2 regions of the Lysinibacillus sp. GW823-FHT02G10 genome follow, and region 2 is predicted to be linked to the other one. Evidence: riboswitches for the same ligand, from Rfam matches in the RefSeq annotation. Region 2 holds a riboswitch; the other holds the start of a gene.
What was found. A riboswitch is a leader RNA that binds a small molecule or an ion and turns the genes downstream of it on or off. The one in region 2 is predicted to bind S-adenosylmethionine.
Positions count from the first base shown of each region.

Region 1 (10,915 bases), on a different contig from region 2:
TTGAAGGTATTACCGCCATTTTTAGCAGGAATCGTTTTAGCTGCACCAATGGCTGCGACAATGTCTACGGTTAATGCTTTACTAATGCTTGTCAGCTCTACAGTTGTCAAAGATATCTATTTAAATTATATGAAGCCGAAAGCTAGTGATGCAGAGATAAAGCGTGCAAGCTTTATTGTAACAACAGTCATTGGCCTAGCCGTTGTCATCTTTGCACTCAATCCACCTGATTTATTAGTGTGGTTGAACTTATTTGCCTTCGGTGGACTAGAGGCTGTCTTTATTTGGACAGTCGTTTTAGGATTGTATTGGAAAAAAGCGAATAAATACGGAGCGATTGCGTCAATGATTTCAGGCATGTTGTTGTATATTATGATTGATCGGTTTTATCCTTCTGTCTTTGGTATGCATACAGTCACGATACCAATTGTCGCATCCTTCTTTATTTTTGTGATTGTCAGTTTGTCCACTAGTCATAAATTTAAAAACGAAAAGCTTATGATTTAACGCCAAAACGCCACAGATTTCAAATTCTGTGGCGTTTATTTTAATGCATCATAAAATCATAGGCATTTTTCGCAAGTAATGTCATTGTAACGACAATAAATAGTGTGCGGACAAAGCCACTTCCTTTCTTGATTGCCATCCGTGAGCCAAGCATAGCCCCACCAATTTGCGCAATGCCCATGACTAGACCATAAACATAATGAATTTGACCTAAGTAAGCAAACATACAAACACCAGCCACATTACTCGCCAAATTTAAAAACTTCGCATTACCAGCCGCCTTTAAAAAATCGAAGCCTACCAATAAGAAGCTAAAGATTAAAAACGACCCTGTGCCAGGACCAAGAAATCCATCATAAAAACCAATAGCAAATAATAGCAGCATAAATAAAAACAAATGTTTTTTAGATAGATTTTTTACGGTAGAGACAGCACCCCAATCTTTTTTAAAGATCGTATATACCCCAACAGCCGCCAGCATAACAAGCATTAATGGCTTTAGTAATGCTGGATTAATCAGATGCACAGTCCAAGCACCACATAATGATCCGATAAATGCTAGTGGAAAATATTTGAGGACAGAGCGAATGTCCAGCTGGCCAGAACGATAGAAAGAAATAGAGGAAGTGAGCGAGCCCATAGCTCCTGCTAGTTTGTTCGTGGCAACCGCAGCAGCTGGATTGAGCCCAACAAATAGTAAGGCTGGTAGTGAAATTAAACCGCCCCCTCCCACTACTGAGTCAACAAAAGCCGCCAGAAATCCAAAAGAAATTAATAATATTAGAATATGTACATCGATTTCAAACAACATATGACACCTCTTTAAATTTAGTTACTACTGAAATAGTAACTAATTTTATTTGCGCTGTAAACCCCATTTTTTCATTGGCAAAACTTCACATTGGTAGCCTATAATAAAGATAACGGAGGGATTACATGGAGGAATTAATCACCCAGCTGAAAGAAATGGGTTTTACAGAATATGAAGCGAAGGCCTATACGGCACTTGTTCAGCAAAGTCATGTCAGTGCTTATCAGGTTAGTAAAAATTCTGGCATACCACGTGCAAGAGTGTATGATATTTTAAATATCCTTGTAGAAAAGGGCATCGTGTTAAAAGAAGAGACCGCAGAACAAACGACCTATTCGGCAATGCCTGTGTCTGTGTTCTTACAGCAAATGCAACAGCGCTGGGAGTCGAATTTTACGTCTATAAGCGGGAAATTAGAGAAATTAGAGGAAAAAGTACAGGAAGCTGAGCCTAAAGTGGTCATGCTGAAGGGCAAGGAATCCATTATCAACTATTGTCAGTCACTTCTAAAGAAGGCGAAGAAAAAAGTGATGCTGTCGATGTGGGAAGATATGTATGATGCCTTACGTGAAGATTTGCAAGAGGTGGCGCTGCATGTTCCTGTTCATGGCATTACGTTGTATGTAGGAGAGCATCTCGCCTCAATTGACCAGCATAGAGCCACACATTATACAAAAAAAGCGTCTACACCGCATTGGTTTATCTTATCGATAGATGGTCAGGAAATGATTTATGGTCATTCTCCATCTACCCAAGAGACGGCCTTTATCACCAATGATCCGGTTCATATTTATTTGTTAGAGGATTATATATGGCATGATGTGCTCATCAATCGGTTAGTAAAACGTGATGACCAGGAGTTAGAAGACTGGATTGCTAAGGAACGTAAAGCTTTTTTCTTAGAATAGTCGTATAAGGAAGGGGAGGAACTTGAAAAAATTCGTGTTGCTAGGTTTAATAAGCCTACTAATGCTAGGAGCCTGTAATGCTACACCACCTACCGAACCACCAACGATTCATGAGCTAACGGTTGTCCCAGATAAGGTCCAAAAAAATATCGTTTCTAATGACAGAATACAACTATTACATGAAAAGGATGCTCCATATTACCTTGTTTATTATTCAAAAGGGAATGTATTGGCAAGTATTACAGCTGAGGGAAATAGGCTTATTATCCAGTTAGAAGAAGGCAGCGAGCAAAGGAAAGAGGCTCAACCCTATGTTTTTAAAGTCACCGTCAAGAATCCTGAGCTGGATACCATTGATTTGCGAATAAACGGTCAGAGTACGCCAATTGATCGTATGACCATTATGTGATAAAAGAAACCGAAATCCCTTTAGATGAGATTTCGGTTTCTTTACGTGATATCTAATAAAAGACTTTGTCTACGTTATATTTAGAGCGGAAAGTATTAATCGCATATGTTTCGTAAATTTCACGTTCCATTGGATCTTCTACTTCATAGACTTCAATTTTGAACACTTCATCACGATGGTTTTTCATCGGAGATACATTATCCTCGAAATGTTTTTTAATACGTTGACGAATTTTACGTGCTTTCCCAACAAACAATAGCTCATTCTTGTCATTATAGAATAAGAAAATGCCGCCTTTATCACGTGTGATTTTATGGAAGTCAATAAAACCGAAGTAAGGTGTGATTGGCACATCACCTGGTTTTAAATCTTGTTCACGTTGACGGATTACTAGATCTGGTTTTGGAAATTCAATTTTAATCAAACTATTCACGTTCCTCTCTCTTACTAAAAGTATATGGTAACATAATTACGGCATGTTTACCATAAATTTTAAATGTAGAAACCCCACAGATAGCAAGCTTAGTGTACATCAAATGACCAAGAAACATGCGCGTGAATCACAAAATATTCTATGAATTATTGATATTCTAACTAGTTCGTGTTACAATTCAAGATAATTAAATAATCTTATCAAGAGAAGCTGAGGGATTTGGCCCGATGACGCTTCAGCAACCTCTAACAATTGTTAGAAAGGTGCTAATTCCAGCAAAGGATTTTTTCCTTTGAGAGATAAGAGTGGACGTGAAAAAAATCCTTCTCATTCTATCTCGTATGGAATGAGGAGGATTTTTTAATTTCGTTGCATCCTACGCAAGCAAGATTTGCTAAAAGAGAGTGATTATAGAGAGGGGAAAGCAAGATGCCAATTAATATTCCGAAAAATTTACCAGCTGGAGAACATTTACGTGAGGAAAAAATCTTCGTCATGGAAGAAGATCGTGCGAAAACACAGCAAATCCGTCCATTAAATATATTAATATTAAATTTAATGCCTGAAAAAGAAAAAACAGAGCTCCAATTATTACGTTTATTGGGGAATACACCATTACAAGTGAATATTACCTTTTTGAATACAGCCACACACGAGTCTAAAAATGTGAGTAAATCCCATTTGCAGCTTTTCTACACAACGTTCAATCAGATTCGACACCGACGCTATGATGGTATGATTATAACTGGTGCGCCAGTAGAAAAAATGGCTTTTGAAGAGGTCAACTATTGGCAGGAAATTTCAGAAATTATGGATTGGTCTAAAAAGAATGTGACATCCGTGCTACATATATGTTGGGGGGCACAGGCTGCATTGTATCATCATTATGGCATTGGGAAGGTTGAGCTTTCTGCTAAATGCTCAGGCGTCTATTCCCATGTGATTACAGATTTAACTGTAGATTTGGTACGTGGCTTTAGTGATTTATTTACTGCGCCCCATTCACGCTATACATCTGTTTCGATTGACGAGGTTCGCAATCATCCAGATCTACGATTATTATCCTATTCAGAGGATGCTGGGGTATTTATTGTACAATCAAAAGATAATAAAAATATTATGATTACGGGGCATCTAGAGTATGATGCGACAACGCTAGCCGATGAATACAGTCGCGATGTGGCGAAGGGCATAGATATCGCCGTTCCTGTAAACTACTTCCCGAATGACGATCCGACACAAGTGCCGATGAATACATGGCGTGCCCATACGCATCTATTATTCTCTAACTGGTTGAACTACTATGTTTACCAAGAAACACCATATGAATGGGATTTTGTAGATGAAATCGAATATCATATTTAATTAATAAAAAGTCTAATTTCTTTTCTAGCTTAGAAGAAATTAGACTTTTTGATTGTCATTTTCTGTTTCCTGCTGAGGTGTTTCGTTATTTTGAGCCTTGGATTTACGATTGCGAATAACTACTACAATCAGCAAAAGTATGGGTAATAAAATGGTGAAAATAAAGGAAAAAATTGGCCAAATTTCATTATTATAATTAGTAGAATGCACAATATCTGGATGAACAATTTGAGAAAGTCCAATGACAATTATACCCATCGGTATAATAAGCGGACGATGATCCTTAATCTTCAAAATTTGTGCAAGGCCAACAACGGTCGTATAGAAATACATAAATGTACGAATATATATAGACGTAATCCACATAAATGCCATAATGATTTCAATGCGCTGTAAAAAATTCCCTATAGATATTCTTTGCGCTAAGGCATAGCTAGGAAATGTCCTTGATGCAGTGTTTTCAGGACCTAATACAAGAATCGATAGGACAATCAACGTAACTAAGACGATTCCGCCAAGGATTGCCCCAATATATAGCCCTTTCTGTGCAGACGGCTGTACATTGACGCCAGTAGGATAGAGCATCAATAATACAATTAATGGAAAGGAAAAGATACTCATAAAGCGTGCAATACTATAAAACATAGATGCTTTGGTCGCTTCTAGTAGAGGCTGAATATTCTCAAATGTAATTTGAGGGGTAATACTAATGACGAAAAAAATAAAAATAAAGATAAACAATGGGAAGAGGATTTCTGCCGAACGGGCAAAGGTCTCAATCCCTAAATAAGCGGCATACATAATAAGGATACTGAACAGTAGGGCAAATGCTAATGTCGGTGTCTCTGGCATAACTTCCGTTTTCATGAAAATACCGATAAAATAAAGTAATTCTCCAGCCGAAAGAAAGGTCATAATCAGGAAACAAATCGCTGTGATTTTCCCGAAAAAACGCCCAAGAATTTTTTCATTGGCCTCGATAAAGTTTAGGGACGGTGTTTGATTGGCCAGTGTTAAAAATAATTTTAGAACCAGTAAACTGAGCAGAACACCAATGCTTGCCGCTATCCAAGCATCTTGCTTAGCGGCACCAGTAATACTCGAAGGGATAATTAAAATCGCTGTACCGATAGAATAGAGAAAGGTAACGATTGTAAACTGTCTTGAACTAATTATCTCTTTTTCCATCAAGCTACCCTCCGTTTCTCAGTCCATCTTTCTATTTTGTGAATGACACAATGTAATCCCTAATTGGTGTGAAGATAAAGGTAATCAAATCTAATGGGCTAGGAATATGGATTTTAAGGGCAATCCCCATATTTAAAGCCGTTCCAATAAGTAGCAAAAAGGAGAATACAATAATGGCTTTTCTATCCTGTTGCTTTTTTAGCTTTGGAATAAAAACAAGAGCAACAATGATTGCAATAATCAAGATAGCTACGGCTAGTACCATCTCATTACTCCTCCTTTGGCTTGTTTAATAATGAATTTTGCATCGTACCTGAACCTTGGGTTGTTACCTTTACATGAACAGCCACTGCTAAATCTGGAAAAATGGAAGTCCAGTCATCCTTGATTTTTTTCCACTGCTTTGGATCTGCCCGATGTAGGGCATCCCCAAATCCAAAAACATCGACTTCATATTGCTGTTGAATTTTCTCTACAGTTTTTTCAATGCGTTCATCAATACCCTGGGCTGTTTTTTTATTAACGTAATCAATCGATTTATTTTTGGTAAGATCGATAACACATTCGACCTCTCCAACATTCTGCTCTACATTAATATGGACATCGATTTTCGGTTTCCCGTTTTTAAATGACCCTTTCACCTTTGTAGTGGATTGGGTGATTTCAGTAGACAAAGTCCCTTTATTAGGACAGGCGATGATTTCTATCGTACTTTGAATTTTGTCATTAAGAAAACTAATACTTTTGCTTTCGCTCTCAGTCAGTAGCCCTATATATTTATCCCCTTTAAAGACTGCTAAACCTGTATAACGTAATAGCACAGGTGTTTTAACACGTTGCACATTTGTTTGATCTACCCCTAATTTCTTATCCCCATGAACTTCAATAGCAGAAATTAACGCCCCTTTATGCTTATTGCTTAATGTATTGACTAATTCATCAATATTAACAGCTATCGTGGAGCCCCAAGCCTTCTCAGAGACATCAAGAGAATTTAACATTTTATTAGCAGGAACTTTTTCGATGGGTGTTAGTACATTTAATACTTCCTTTGCTGTTGCATCGTGAGACATAATGACGTCGAAATCCTTACGAAATTCATGGTCCCTTACAATTAAATCAAGTGCATCACTAATGCCTTCTTTCGCGAGATCTTCCCCTAATACAACCACTTGAAGGTGGGCAAAATAAGGTTTTCGAGCTGCAATAGTCGTCATTTTCCGAATGGCTTCAAAGATGGTCTCGCCTCTCGAATGATAGCTAACGACAGGAGAGCGTTGAGTGGAAGCTTGGCGCACTGAGACTTCACTAGGATCAACAATTTGAACTGTAATTTCATATTCCTCATCTATTTTGTCAATGCCAAATGCTACGACTATGGCCAATTCATTTAATTCACGCTTACTCCAGCAGCCACTTAACAGTATTGTGAGGATACATAGTAAGCAAATCCAGTTTATTTTTGCCATATTCCATTCCTCATTTATCCAGTTGTTATTTCCTGCTTTTTACATTGATATATTTATGTCCTCTAACAATATTTTTTTGATTGACCAAACGAGGTCGTGTAAGTAACTTTCTACGCGGGAACAGCAGAAACGCATCCTTCTGATCCTGTAATACCAACGGTGCGAATGGGCTTAAATAAGGTACACCAAATGAACGAATGCTACATAGATGAAGAATAATTAGCATAATGCCAAACATTACACCGAATAAACCAAACATAGCAGCTAAAATCATTAATGGGAAACGTAGTACACGAATCGTATTCGATAAGCCATAGGCAGGGAATAGAAAGCTACAAATCGCTGTTAAGGCTACAATAATTACCATTACAGCGGAAACGACGCCTGCATCAACTGCTGCCTGACCAATAACTAAAGTACCTACGATGGATACCGCAGGACCGATTGTTCGAGGCATACGAAGTCCAGCTTCCCTTAAGACCTCAAAGGCAACCTCCATAATAAGCGCTTCTACTACTGCAGGAAAGGGTACGCCTTCCCTTTGTGAAGCAATGCTAATTAACATGGGTGTCGGTAGCATTTCCTGATGAAAGGTAGTAATCGCCACATACAAGGATGGTGCTACTAATGCTAGACTGATACCAAAGAAACGCAAGATACGTACAAGTGAGCTAATCATCCAATGCTGATAATAATCTTCTGCTGATTGTAAAAAGGATGTAAATAGCGCTGGAACGACTAAGACAAAAGGTGTGCCATCAACTAGAATCGCCACTTTGCCATCTAATAATTCACCTGCGATGACATCAGGTCGTTCAGAGTTGTAGACGGTAGGAAACATAGAGTTTTTTGAGTCTTGAATAAAATCCTCAATATAGCCACTTTCCAGAATGCCATCAATATTAATACGATCTAATCGAGCCAATACCTCTGCGACGATTTTGTCACTGGCGATGCCATTTATATACATCACTGCTACATCTGTTTGTGTCACATCTCCGATAACGCGTGATTTTATCCAGAGATTCGGACTTTTTATTTTGCGACGAATGAGCGCTGTATTCGTACGCAAGGTTTCCGTAAAGGATTCCCTCGGTCCGCGAATTACGGATTCCGTCGATGGCTCTGTGACAGCTCGATCCTTGGCACTTCTAGTACTTGTCACAATCCCTTCGGCAAAGCCATCTAATAAAATAACCGTTTCACCATTGAGAATGGCATTGTAAAGTGTTGTGAAATGCTCAATATTCGTCACATCGCCTACCGTTAAATAGGAATTCCGAACATATTGATTAATGGTTGTTATTTCAATATCTTGTTCTTCTTCAATATTTGCCATCAGTTTATCGATAACAGAATCAGAAATAGTCGTTTTATCCGATAAGCCATCAATGGAAATAATGGCGAGGCTATGGGGATCAGTTTCTCCAATCGCAATTTCACGTATGATAATATCATTACTATGCCCTAGTGATTGTTGAATGATTTTTATATTTTTAGATAGGGAAGTATACAATAAATCGTTCGTTGTATGGGATGGGGAGGTCTCGTTATTGTTAGACATGGACATGTGTTTTCCTCCTCAAATGGTCGTTCATTACCTTTAGAATGGACAATTTTTTTGAGAGATAAACGAAAGTGATATGAAAAATCTAGCTATTTGTGGCAATATCACATTCCTTGCAACTTTCGTGTGTCTTGTTTTGTAATAAATAAAAAAACAGTCTGTCCTTTCATGTATGGAAAGGACAGACTGCTTTATGTACGATAGTCGTATTGTAATTCATCATTACTTGTATCAACATCAACATGTAAATTGTGATCGTTAAAGAACCAAAGATCTTTCTCATCAATGTAATAGATAACACCATCAATTTCTGTTTGCACACCTATGGCAATAGGTTCCTCACGTGTCATTCCTAGTGAAAAGCCTTCGTGAAACGGACTTGAGCCACCATAACGTGCATAAAAACGAATTGTATCACCAGGTTCAACTTCCATTTCATGTTTGAACCATTGTAGGGCTTCATCTGTCAATGCAATATTCATTTCAAATGCTCCTCTCTTCCTACAGCCATTTTACCTTTGGTTCGGTGCCGTTTTTAATACGAGCAATATTGGCACGGTGACGATAAATAATAAAGGTAAATAAAAAGGCTACCAAGATGCCTAATGCAAAGTCACCTGTAATAAAATAATAAACGATTGCATAGATAAGCGCTACTAAAGCGGCTATCATTGATGTTAAGCTGACGATTTTTGTGATTTTTAATGTCACAATAAAGGTAATAAATAGTAGGACAAAGAGTGGCCAAGAATAGCCTAATAATACACCAGCTGACGTTGCCACAGCTTTCCCACCACGGAAGTTGGCAAAGATCGGGAACATATGACCGATAACAGCGACAAGACCCAGTAATAAAGAGTGGAGTGTAGTATCAGAGAAAACAGGAAGTGTCACGAGTAAGACAGCGGCAGTTCCTTTTAAGACATCCATCACCGTAACAATAATACCAGCCTTTTTCCCTAATGTTCTAAAAGTATTGGTCGCACCAAGATTACCGCTCCCGTGTTCACGAATATCGGTATTATAAAAAATTTTGCCTATCCATAATCCAGAAGGTATAGAGCCGATTAGATAAGCACATAAAATAATAAGTCCATTGATCATAGTTGGACTCCTTTCATTCATAGTCCATCACTTGGTACTAATAGTTTGTAACAAGTATTTTACACTTTTTCTTGCTAATCTACAATGTTATGAAGGAGATTTCATCCGAAGTCTTGAATCAATACAAAAGAGAATCTATTAGTGAGGACTAGGCTTTTAGACATAAATTTGTAGGAAGCACTAAAACCTTTATAAAAATATAGGCAAAATGGCAATTTTGTCAATCGCTCATTCCTTTGGTAGAATAGAAGTCTAACTTTATCCTGTTTAATCGCAAGGCACGAGTTAGTGTGCTTTTATTTGCAAGCATCACAACTTTATTTTGCAACTAAGTAGGCTTCAATGCGTCAAATGATGATGGAAGCTAGAAGCAGTCTGTCTTGCTCAAATACCAATTTTAAGCAACTGTTGAAGATGTTTACTATTAATAAAAAAGATCAAAACTGTGAGCAAATTTTAAAATTTTATTGGACCTGTCGCTAGCTATTGACAGGAAATGCTATTATTATTAGGATGAGAACATAAATAGAACATGTGTTTGTTTTTTGGAGGGGAATTTTTTTGACGAATAAACAGTCACCTAGCGTCTATAATGATGACGCTATACAAGTATTAGAAGGATTAGAAGCGGTACGCAAACGACCTGGCATGTATATCGGTTCTACGGATGGCCGTGGACTTCATCACCTTGTGTATGAAATCGTAGATAATGCGGTGGATGAAGCACTGGCTGGCTTTGGATCTCATATTATTGTCACAATTCATAAAGATCAAAGTATGAGTGTGCGCGACTTTGGCCGTGGGATGCCAACCGGTATGCATAAAATGGGCAAACCGACACCAGAAATTATTTTTACAGTGCTACACGCTGGTGGTAAATTTGGTCAAGGTGGCTATAAAACAAGTGGAGGTTTACATGGTGTTGGTTCTTCCGTTGTGAATGCGCTCTCAACATTTTTAGAGGTGACAATCCATCGCGATGGTAAAAAGTATCGTCAACGCTTTGAACATGGTGGACAGCCTGTCACAACACTTGAAAATATTGGGCAGACCAAGCAGACAGGAACGCTTGTTCATTTCCTACCAGATGAAACGATCTTCTCTGTCACAAAATTCAATTATGATACGTTAGCAGAACGATTACGTGAATCAGC
Region 1 covers NZ_JBXAJI010000001.1:1,325,052-1,335,966, reverse strand. The annotation lists gene panF (sodium/pantothenate symporter) at 1-507, shown strand, start outside; gene AC1RFD_RS06955 (TSUP family transporter) at 548-1,318, opposite strand; gene AC1RFD_RS06950 (TrmB family transcriptional regulator) at 1,444-2,226, shown strand; gene AC1RFD_RS06945 (hypothetical protein) at 2,249-2,635, shown strand; gene AC1RFD_RS06940 (nucleotide excision repair endonuclease) at 2,688-3,059, opposite strand; SAM riboswitch class I at 3,263-3,374, shown strand; gene metA (homoserine O-acetyltransferase MetA) at 3,498-4,433, shown strand; gene AC1RFD_RS06930 (GerAB/ArcD/ProY family transporter) at 4,473-5,621, opposite strand; gene AC1RFD_RS06925 (hypothetical protein) at 5,653-5,886, opposite strand; gene AC1RFD_RS06920 (Ger(x)C family spore germination protein) at 5,891-7,090, opposite strand; gene AC1RFD_RS06915 (spore germination protein) at 7,116-8,660, opposite strand; gene AC1RFD_RS06910 (HesB/YadR/YfhF family protein) at 8,849-9,139, opposite strand; gene plsY (glycerol-3-phosphate 1-O-acyltransferase PlsY) at 9,159-9,761, opposite strand; gene parE (DNA topoisomerase IV subunit B) at 10,323-10,915, shown strand, end outside.
Region 1: it holds a riboswitch for S-adenosylmethionine, as region 2 does, so the genes downstream of both, metA (homoserine O-acetyltransferase MetA) here and AC1RFD_RS16415 (MetQ/NlpA family ABC transporter substrate-binding protein) in region 2, are expected to answer to the same signal.

Region 2 (10,915 bases):
CCTGATGAAGTGAAAGAAAAAGCAAAGCTTCTTTACTTAAATTACCCGAACAACCCTACAGGTGGTACAGCATCACTTGCGTTTTTTGAAGAGACCGTTCGCTTTGCGAAGGAGCACAATATTATCGTATCACATGATTTTGCTTATGGGGCAATAGGATTTGACGGTAATAAACCATTTAGCTTCCTTCAAGCAAAGGGTGCAAAAGAAGTAGGAGTTGAAATGTATACATTATCGAAAACCTATAATATGGCTGGCTGGCGTATAGGCTTCGCTGTAGGGAATGCCGAGATTATTGCTGCTATTAATCTAATTCAGGATCATCTGTTTTGTAGTCAATTCCCTGCCATTCAACAAGCCGCAGCAGTAGCACTGACGGCTTCCCAGCAATGTGCGGATGAACTACGAGCTACTTATGAGCGTCGCCGCAATGTACTCATTGAAGAAGCTCGAAGAATTGGCTGGCATGTTACGGCTCCAAAAGGCTCCTTCTTCGCATGGCTCCCTGTACCATTAGGCTATACAAGTGAACAGTTTGCTGATCTTTTGCTCGAAAAAGCTGATATCGCTGTAGCAGCAGGTAATGGCTTCGGTCAATATGGTGAAGGCTATGTTCGCGTAGGATTGCTGGTTAGTGAGGAGCGCTTACGTGAAGCAATCCATAGAATCGAGCAATTACAATTGTTTAAAAGATAATGACGCCATATCCTGTAGCTATCCCTAGCTACAGGATTATTACTATTTTTCAATTTTCCTTGGTTGCCCTAAACCATTTTCTAATGGATAAAATTGAACATGACCTGTTTCATCATCCCATTTTCGAATATGTTGAATCCCTTGTACCTCTGCCAACACGATGTCAGCAGTAATAACAGGGTTGCCTCCTTTTATTAAATGCCCACCTGATACAACACCCCATTGATCGCTCATAGAACCATGGAAATGTGTCTCATATCCACCCTCTCGCTTACACACCACACCTGAACCTTGAATAAATTCTAATGGTCCCTCTTTTTCAATCACATCACTAAAACGAACTTGAATTTGAACTGTTGCATCTGGCACTAAATAAACAAAGCTACTTTTTTGAAAGCTGCCAATACAGCTTACAATTGTTGCTGACTCTATACTATTCTCTTCGCAAAGCGCTTCAATTCCTTCAATGATATCTGTTCCCGTTAGAAAACGAGCACTAATAACCTTACCAAATGAACCTATACCATAATTAACTCTTACAGACATTGTTATCCCTCTTTTGCGTCGAAATATTATAATTATATAAAAAATTTAAAAATTATTTATTGACTTACTATACCCTATAAATTATATTAGTTCTATCGGAATTACAAAAAAATATTATAAATCTCTTATCAAGAGTAGCTGAGGGACTGGCCCTATGAAGCTCGGCAACCTCCTTTTTATAGGAAGGTGCTAAATCCTGCAAACGATCTTCGTTTGATAGATAAGAGAGGACATCTTTTCATGAGCCTCTCTTAATTTGTAAGAGAGTTTTTTTATTTTCAAAAAACCGATAAAAACAATCTTGGAGGTATTTTCATGAAAAAGAAAAATAAATTTTTAGTAGGTTTAGCAAGTTTAACATTAGTAGCAGCTTTGGCAGGCTGTGGCTCTAAAGAAGATAGTAAAAGCCAAGCTGAAGGAATTGATGAAAAGAAAATCGTTGTAGGCGTCACTTCTGGTCCACACGAACAAATTGCAGAAGTAGCCGCTAAAGTAGCAAAAGAAAATGGGCTAGAAGTAGAACTAAAATCATTTTCTGACTATGTTTTACCTAATACATCCTTAGCTGAAGGTGATCTTGATGCGAACAGCTATCAACACGAGCCTTTCCTAGATACATTTAATAAAGACCATGATACAGACTTAGTACCAGTGGGCAAGACGATTTTAAATCCAATGGGTATCTACTCAGAAAAATATAAATCCTTTGATGACATTCCTGACGGTGCAACGTTTGGCTTACCAAATGACCCAACGAATGGAGCACGTGCCCTCTTTGTTTTACAGGAAGCTGGCTATATTAAGTTAAAAGAGGGTGCAGACTTAACAGCCTCGATCCGTGATGTAGAAGAAAACAAAAAGAATTTAAAATTCATTGAATTAGAGGCAGCTCAAATTCCTAAACAACTTAGTGAAGTAGATGTAGCAGCTATTAATACAAACTTTGCACTAGAGGCTGGCATTAACCCTAAAGATGACTCTATTTTATTGGAATCTACTGATTCTCCATACGTGAACTATATTGTTGTACGTGCTGAAAATGAAAATGATCCAACAATTAAAAAGTTCGTTGAGGCTTACCAATCTGACGAAGTGCGTCAATTCATCGAAGAGGAATTCAAAGGTTCTGTAATCCCTAGCTGGTAATATGTTCAGAAAGCTTCTATAAAGCCGAAGAATCTGCTGAAATTCCCCAATGGGAAGACGAGCAGATTCTTGCTTTTTAGAAGGTTGAGAAAGGAGCAAACAATCGCATGATTCAATTACAAAATATCTCAAAAGAATTTAAATCGAAAAAAGGCATCATAAAAGCTGTGGATGGCATCAACCTTCACGTAAAAAAGGGACAAATTCATGGTGTAATCGGCTATAGTGGTGCTGGTAAAAGTACACTCATTCGTTGCGTTAATCTACTAGAACGTCCTACAGCAGGAAAAGTAGTGATAGACAATGTAGACATTACGACCCTTTCTCTTCACAAATTACGTCAAACACGCCAAAAAATCGGGATGATCTTCCAGCACTTTAATCTCTTAAAAACAGCAACAGTTTACAATAATATTGCAGTTCCCTTAAAGCTACTAGGCTATAAAGAGGCGGAAGTAAAAAACCGAGTAGCTAAGTATGCTGAAATTGTCGGTTTAACAGATAAACTAGATAGTTACCCAAATCAACTTTCAGGTGGTCAAAAACAGCGTGTGGCTATTGCACGTGCCTTAGCACAGGAACCAGAGATTTTACTTAGTGACGAAGCAACAAGTGCACTTGATCCTGAGACAACGGAAGCCATTCTTGAATTGTTGTTAAAAATTAATCGTGAATTAGGCATTACGATTCTGCTCATCACACATGAAATGAATGTAATTCAAAAAATTTGCGATGAGGTTTCTGTTCTAGAATCAGGGAAAGTTGTGGAATTTGGCACAGCGATTGAACTTTTTGCGAAACCGAATCACCCTACAACGCGAAAGTTTTTGAATACAATTTCACAACGTAATTTATCCCCTTCTCTTATTGAGCAATTAAATGTTTCAGGAAGTGTAATCCGTTTAACATTCCTTGGTGAAAGTACTGGTAAGCCATTATTAGCAGAAGTCACTAAGGTATATGATGTGCAACCAAATATTTTAACAGCTAATATTATTGAATTAAAAAACGGTATTGTCGGCAATATTGTGGTGCATTTACATGGCGAAACGCAGATTGTCCAAAAGGCGTTAACGTATTTTTCAGAAAATGGCGTGGCAGTGGAAGAATTAGGAGGTGCGTTCAATGAGTAGTATCCAAAGCTTCTTTACAGATTGGTCAGATGTTATTGGCAAAGCAATTATCGAAACATTTCAAATGGTCGGAATTTCATTATTTTTCTCCATTCTGATTGGCATTCCATTAGGGCTATTAATCGTTTTAACACGACCAGGACAATCCTTTGAAAATAAATTTTTCTATCAGTTTTTTAATCTATTTATCAATATTGTTCGCTCTGTTCCATTTATCATTTTACTATTCTTCATCTTACCTTTTACCAAGTTAATTGTAGGTACAACAATTGGTGTTAAAGGTGTAATCGTTCCACTAGTTGTTTACACAGCTCCTTATATTGCACGACTGATGGAGTCTGCGCTTTTAGAAGTGGATTCCGGAGTAGTAGAAGCCTACACAGCCATGGGTATTAAACGTCGCCATATCATTTGGCATGTCCTATTACGTGAAGCGCGACCATCTATTATTTTAGGCTTAACAATTGCCACAATAGGATTAATTGGTGCAACAGCAATGGCAGGAATGGTTGGTGCTGGCGGTTTAGGTGACCTTGCCTATCGTTATGGTCATTTGCGCTATGAGGTTGATGTGATGTATGCAACTGTCTTTATCTTAATCATCCTTGTGCAGAGCATTCAATCCATTGGTAACCGCTTCGCCGCGAAGTTGAAAAAAGATTAAGAGGAGAATGAAGATGACAAACGAAATTTATGTAGAGAAAAATGGCTATATTGCAACGTTAGTATTAAACCGCCCGGATAAACGGAATTCTTTATCAAGGGCAATGTTTCAAGCCTTAGTAGACCAACTAGAGCTGCTCCGTATAGATTCTTCCATCAAACTTTTAATTGTTCGCGGTGTCAATGAAGTAGCCTTTTCTTCTGGTGCAGATATTAGCGAGTTTTTAGATGTTCGTTATGCTACAGACAATGCCAAAGCCTATAATGAATTGGCTCTAAAGGCGATCGATGCTCTCTATAAATTTCCACACCCGACAATTGCTATGATTCAGGGCTTAGCAATTGGTGGTGGCTTAGAGTTAGCAAATGCTTGTGATTTTAGAATAGCAACGCCTAAGAGTAAGCTAGGCATTACCGCTGCAAACATAGGTATTGTCTATAATTTAGAAAGCACGAAACGTCTCATCAATATTGTTGGTGTCGCTAAGGCAAGGGAAATTTTGTACACAGCTACTATTTTTACAGCTGAAGAAGGAAAAAACATTGGTTTAATCACGGCCCTACACGAACCAGAGGAAATTGATGAGGCGACATTGCAATTCGCTGAACATTTATTAAGTAAATCATCCATTGCAAACGCAGGCATCAAAAAAATTATCCAAGCAATTGTTGATGGTGAAATTGAAGAAAACGATGAGCTGGCACAGTTAGTTTTGGATTCATTTAGTTCAGACGATTATAACGAAGGTATTCAAGCCTTTTTAAATAAAAGAAAGCCTATTTTCAATAAATAAGTGAGGTAGTAACGATGACAAACATAACTGATGGCGATCTACTCTTAAAAAATATAACTGCACAAGTCCCCTTCCCCATTTGCTTTGCAGATTTAGAAAAGGCCGTAGCGGAAAAAATCGAAGCTGGCCCTTTTGGCTACATCCGTTCAGGTGCTGGCGGTGAACAAACACTGCGCAATAATCGTGCAGCTTTTGAGAAGTATTCCATTGTTCCCCGATTTTTAAATGATGTGTCAAACGTTGATACATCGGTTCATTTGTTTGGTAAAACATATCCAACTCCTTTGCTTTTTGCTCCTGTGGGCATGAACGGAATGGTTCACGATGAAGGTGAGCTTGCCGTTGCACGTGCCGCCCAGTTTTTAAATATCCCTTATATACAAAGCACTGTGTCCACTTTTGCTCTTGAAGAAGTTGCTCAAGCTGCGCCTTCTGCAACAAAATGGTTTCAATTATATTGGTCTACTAATGAAGAAATTGCTTTTAGCATGGCTGCACGTGCGGAGGGAGCTGGATTTGAAGCGATCGTTTTAACTGTCGACACCGTAATGCTAGGCTGGCGTGAAGAAGATGTACGCAATCAATTTTCACCATTGAAGCTAGGCTATGCAAGAGGAAATTATATGAATGATCCCGTTTTTACAGCCACTTTACCTGATGATTCATTCGAGTCCTACGTACAAGGTGTCTTGCAAAATGTCTTCCACCCAACACTTAATTGGGAACATGTTCGAGAGCTAAAAAAACGTACCAACCTTCCTATATTATTGAAGGGAATTTTACATCCTGAAGATGCAAAACATGCTATCGACAATGGTATTGATGGCATTATTGTATCAAACCATGGTGGCCGTCAATTAGATGGTGTGATTGGTTCACTTGATGCCCTTCCTGCTATTGTGAAAGTTGTGAATGGACAAATTCCTATTATATTAGATAGTGGTGTATATCGTGGCATGGATGCCTTAAAAGCACTTGCTTTAGGAGCGAATGCAGTTGCAATTGGACGTCCTTTCGTCTATGGACTAGCCCTTGAGGGACAACAAGGTGTCCAAAAGGTGATGACCAATCTTTATGATGAATTAAAGGTTTCTATCGCATTAGCCGGTGCTACCTCTGTCAAAGGATTACGCAACATCACATTAGTCAAACAGGATGGGACTGAGGGTAAATGAAACAAGCATTACAAGGATTAAAGGTTATCGATTTATCACAAGTCTTAGCAGGTCCCTATTGCACCATGGTATTAGCAGATATGGGTGCAGAAGTTATCAAAATTGAAAAATACCCAAATGGAGACGATACCCGTACAATGGGTCCATTCGTTAATGAAGAAAGTCATATGTATATGATGGTTAATCGTAATAAAAAAGGTGTCTGCATCAATTTAAAAACGACTGAAGGACTGACTTTATTTAAAGAATTGATTCAATCTGTTGATGTACTTGTGGAAAATTATCGACCAGGTGTCACGAAAAAGCTGGGTATTGATTATGACACATTAAAAGCCATCAATCCTGGCCTAATTTACTGCTCTATTTCCGGTTATGGTCAAACAGGTCCTTATAGTCAAAAGGGTGGCTATGATATTATGGCTCAGGGTCTGAGTGGTTTAATGCATATGACAGGTGAAGCAGATGGACGACCTGTAAAGGTTGGCTTTGCGGTGAATGATATTGCTGCTGCACAAACAGCCTTACAATCGATTTTAATGGCCTATATTTATAAGCTTCGTAGTGGTGAAGGTCAATATATTGATGTGTCCTTAGTGGAGTCAGGTCTTGCGTGGACTGTTTGGGAGGCCGCTGCTTACTTCGGAAAGGGTGAGTTACCTGAGCGAACAGGAACCGCCCATCGTGTGTCTGCGCCCTATCAAGGTTTCAAAACACAGGATGACTATATTCTAGTAGGTGCTGGCAATCAAAAGCTATGGGAGATTTTTGCGGCAAAGGTTGTCAATCGACCTGATTGGTTAGACAATCCTCTCTTTGCTACCAACTATTCACGTGCCCAACATGTGAGGGAGCTGGAAGCAGAAATTGAAAGCGAGCTAATTAAGCATAAGGCTATCTACTGGCTCGAACTATTAGATAAGCATGGTGTACCATCTAGTCCAATCTATTCTTATGACCAAACATTGAATGACCCTCATATACTAGAGCGTGGCATGGTACTGTCCTATGAGCATCCGACTGCTGGACCAATGAGAACATTGGGCTTCCCAGCTAAGTTTTCACAAACACCTGGACAGCTAACAAGTGCAGCACCCACTTTAGGACAACATAATGAAGAAATTTTACAGGCATTAAATATTTCTGATCAAGCTATTCAACAGCTCAAGGCAGGCAAAATAATTGGGGCAAAATAAAGAAATTGTCTATTTTTAGATCGCTATCAATTAGATTTAAGCTTCTATCGGTCACTTTTTTGATTCTATCCTTCACTTTTTCTTTTCTATCATGCAAAAAAGGCTTCCCCATTCATGAGGAAGCCTTTTTCTTATTGAATAACGCCTAATTCACGACCAACCTTCTCGTAAATCGCAATTGCATCATCAAGCATTTCTTTTGTATGTGCCGCTGTTGGCATATTCCGAACGCGACCTGTACCTTTTGGAACTGTTGGGAAGACAATTGATTTTGCATAAACGCCTTCTTCAAATAAACGTTTTGAAAATTCCTGTGTTAATTTTTCATCCCCAATGATGCATGGTGTAATTGGTGTCTCAGACGCACCAATATTAAAGCCAAGCTTCTCAAGCCCCGCTTTTAAATAATTACCATTATCCCACAGCTTATCGTGTAGCTCTGTTGAATCAATCAGCATTTGCACGGCTGCTGTAATAGCGGCTACATCACCTGGTGGTAATGCTGTTGAGAATAGGAATGGGCGTGAGCGAACTTTTAGCCAATCAATTAAATTTTTCTTACCTGCTACATAGCCACCTACTACACCAATGGCTTTTGATAATGTACCAATTTGGAAATCAATTTCTTTTTCTAATCCAAAATGCTTCACAGTTCCTTTTCCTTTACCTGTTACACCCGAACCATGTGCATCATCCACATACGTGATTAAATCAAACTCTTTAGCTATTTCCACAATTTCAGGTAATTTAGCAATATCACCATCCATTGAGAAGACACCATCTGTGATAACCATGATTTTATTGTATAAACCTGATTCCTTTGCTGCCTTTGCCTTTGCACGTAAATCCTCCATATCAGAGTGATTGAACGCGATGATTTTTGCCTTTGATAAGCGACATCCATCAATAATAGAGGCATGGTTTAATTGATCAGATAGAATGGCATCATTTTTATCCATTACAGCCGAAATAGCTGCCATATTACAATTAAATCCAGATTGATAAGAAATAGCCGCTTCTGTTCCTTTAAATTCAGCAAGCTTTTCTTCTAATTTTACGTGCAAGTCAAGTGTCCCGTTGATTGTACGAACAGCACCTGCTCCAACACCGTATTTATCAATTGTCTCTTTGGCAATACGCTTTAATTCTTCATTTGTTGCTAAACCAAGATAGTTGTTAGAGGATAAGTTAACAAGATTTTTGCCACGGACCTGAATAATTGGGCCATTTGCTCCCTCTACTGGATCGATTTCATTGTATAAGCCCTGTTCATGTAAGGCTTGTAGGTTTTCATCTAAAAATGCATTCAATACTTTTGACAAGCGTATCATCCTTTCCTAGGAAAACTGTTCTCGCTCCTAGTTTAGCACATGCAAGCCATTAGCTACATTACTTTGTTAATCTTTCGAATAGTGGCGCTGTTTTTTCGCGCCATAAAGAAGCCGATAGACAATTATCTAATAAACGACGAACGGTATATTCAGCTTCTGCATATCGTTTGGAATGGCCCATCGCATCCTGTATAGCTTCTTTGTATTGTGCTCGCACTGCCTCGATCGCAGTTTCTGCTTCCTCTGACAGCGCACAATGTTGACCAATATCAAATATCTTATCCCCTAACCTACCATCCTCTGGATCAAAGATATGAGGCTCTGTGCTATCAAAAATACAGAAATTAAGCTCTGGGATAATGACCATATCTACAGATCCCGCATCTAAGCCACACCAAACAATTTGTGCATCAAGCCCTCTTGCATTTGCTTCATCGGCTAAGCTTTTCATTAGTGAAGATTTGCCTGTACCTGGCTTACCTTTAATCATGAAGCGAGTCGTGATACTTTTGGTGATACTATCCACTGTATTTTCCGCACCTCTAGGAGTTAGCGTTCCCAGTAAACGATGTGTCCGCATACCTGTTTTATTCAGAATAATAGATTGGAACACTTCCGACTTTAAATTTTCCACCTGTTCATTTAATGCCTGCCAGTTCATACAGCTTTGTGTGATAACCTCCCAGTCATCATGTAGCTTGATTGCTTGATCCAGTTTCGCTATGCATTTTTCACGCCATGTTGCACGCTCCTGCATCGCCTCTGCAAGCTGTTCTCCAACCTTTTTAAGCTGTATGTCTTCTAAGCATTCATAGAAAGACATGACACGATGCTTTGTACCGAGTAAAGTTGGCTCGATATTCCACTCAGATGCCCATACAAAAAGTCTGTTACAGCCTTTTATATAAACGGCCTCAACAACCTCCTCTAATAAAGCATGCTTAAACCACTCGACAGCAAAGCCCTGTTTCACATAGAAGTATCCTAGTTCTTTTAACAGCTCTGAACCTTTAAATGTGGCAGGCCCTTGCAAAAAATAAACGAGAGACGCCTCTTCCATCATTTCTTTATATAAATGCTTCACACCTTGGCCAGTCAATGCGTGTCCAAAATAATACGTTACATTTCCGTTCAAATGTCGTTCCTCCTTTAGCTTGTGCCCTGCATTATATGAAAGAACGCTAAAAAAAATGAAAAGCTACTTCTATCCTTTACAGATATAAGTAGCTTCTTGGTTTAATAGAATGGCTTCATGCCCTCCATATTTCCAATACATTTCATCAAGATTTTACGACAATACGGTAATGAATATTGCACAATATAGCCTGAAGTTAAGGCGATCAATACCGTCCCTACTCCAACTGGTCCTCCTAGAAGCCAGCCAACAATGGTTACAAGTACTTCAATTCCCATTCTTGCTGTTTTAATAGATCCACCAAACTTTTCGACAAGTATCATCATTAAGGTATCCCTTGGTCCTGCGCCCATATTCGGTGCAATATACATCCCACAGCCAAAGCTCAAAACAAATAAGCCAATAATAAAATATGTAATTTGTAAGCCATATACATCCGTTGAGGGCAACATCCAATTAAATACATCAATAAACGAGCCAATTAACAGCATATTGAGCCAAGTACCTAACTTTGGCCATTGACGCAATACAATGGATGTTGAACCAACTATAAAGAGTCCTGTTACAATAGACCATGTGCCAATACTTAACCCAAAATTTTGAAATAGACCTATATGTAAAACATCCCATGGGCTTGTGCCAACAATTTTCCCCTTTATCGACATCGTGATGCCAAGTGACATCACCATTAAGCCACCAATAAAAAAGGTCCAACGCCACCCCATTATTCTACGCATTCCTTATCCTTCTCTCTATGAATAATATTGCTATTACTGTATCATACTTTCAACCAAAATTAAGCTATAGTGCTTAAACTAAACCGTTTATCTTACCACATAAAAAACTACCCATTCTCTCACTCATGGGTAGTTGTAATTGAGGCAAGTTGTGCCTTTGTTATATTCTTCAAATCTTCTATTTGTACATGAATTTGCATACCAATTTTCCCAGCACTAACGATTATACTACCTTGTTCTTGAGCAGATACATCGATGACCGTTGGATATAACTTCTTCATCCCTACTGGTGAACATCCACCACGAACATAACCAGTATGGCTAAGTAGATCTTTTACCGCTAACATTTCAATTTTCTTTTCCCCA
Region 2 covers NZ_JBXAJI010000005.1:170,647-181,561, forward strand. The annotation lists gene AC1RFD_RS16405 (pyridoxal phosphate-dependent aminotransferase) at 1-696, shown strand, start outside; gene AC1RFD_RS16410 (PPC domain-containing DNA-binding protein) at 739-1,242, opposite strand; SAM riboswitch class I at 1,365-1,469, shown strand; gene AC1RFD_RS16415 (MetQ/NlpA family ABC transporter substrate-binding protein) at 1,558-2,388, shown strand; gene AC1RFD_RS16420 (methionine ABC transporter ATP-binding protein) at 2,496-3,521, shown strand; gene AC1RFD_RS16425 (methionine ABC transporter permease) at 3,514-4,185, shown strand; gene AC1RFD_RS16430 (enoyl-CoA hydratase/isomerase family protein) at 4,199-4,978, shown strand; gene AC1RFD_RS16435 (alpha-hydroxy acid oxidase) at 4,993-6,153, shown strand; gene AC1RFD_RS16440 (CaiB/BaiF CoA transferase family protein) at 6,150-7,346, shown strand; gene AC1RFD_RS16445 (glycine C-acetyltransferase) at 7,478-8,677, opposite strand; gene AC1RFD_RS16450 (hypothetical protein) at 8,736-9,812, opposite strand; gene AC1RFD_RS16455 (YczE/YyaS/YitT family protein) at 9,914-10,549, opposite strand; gene ybaK (Cys-tRNA(Pro) deacylase) at 10,669-10,915, opposite strand, start outside.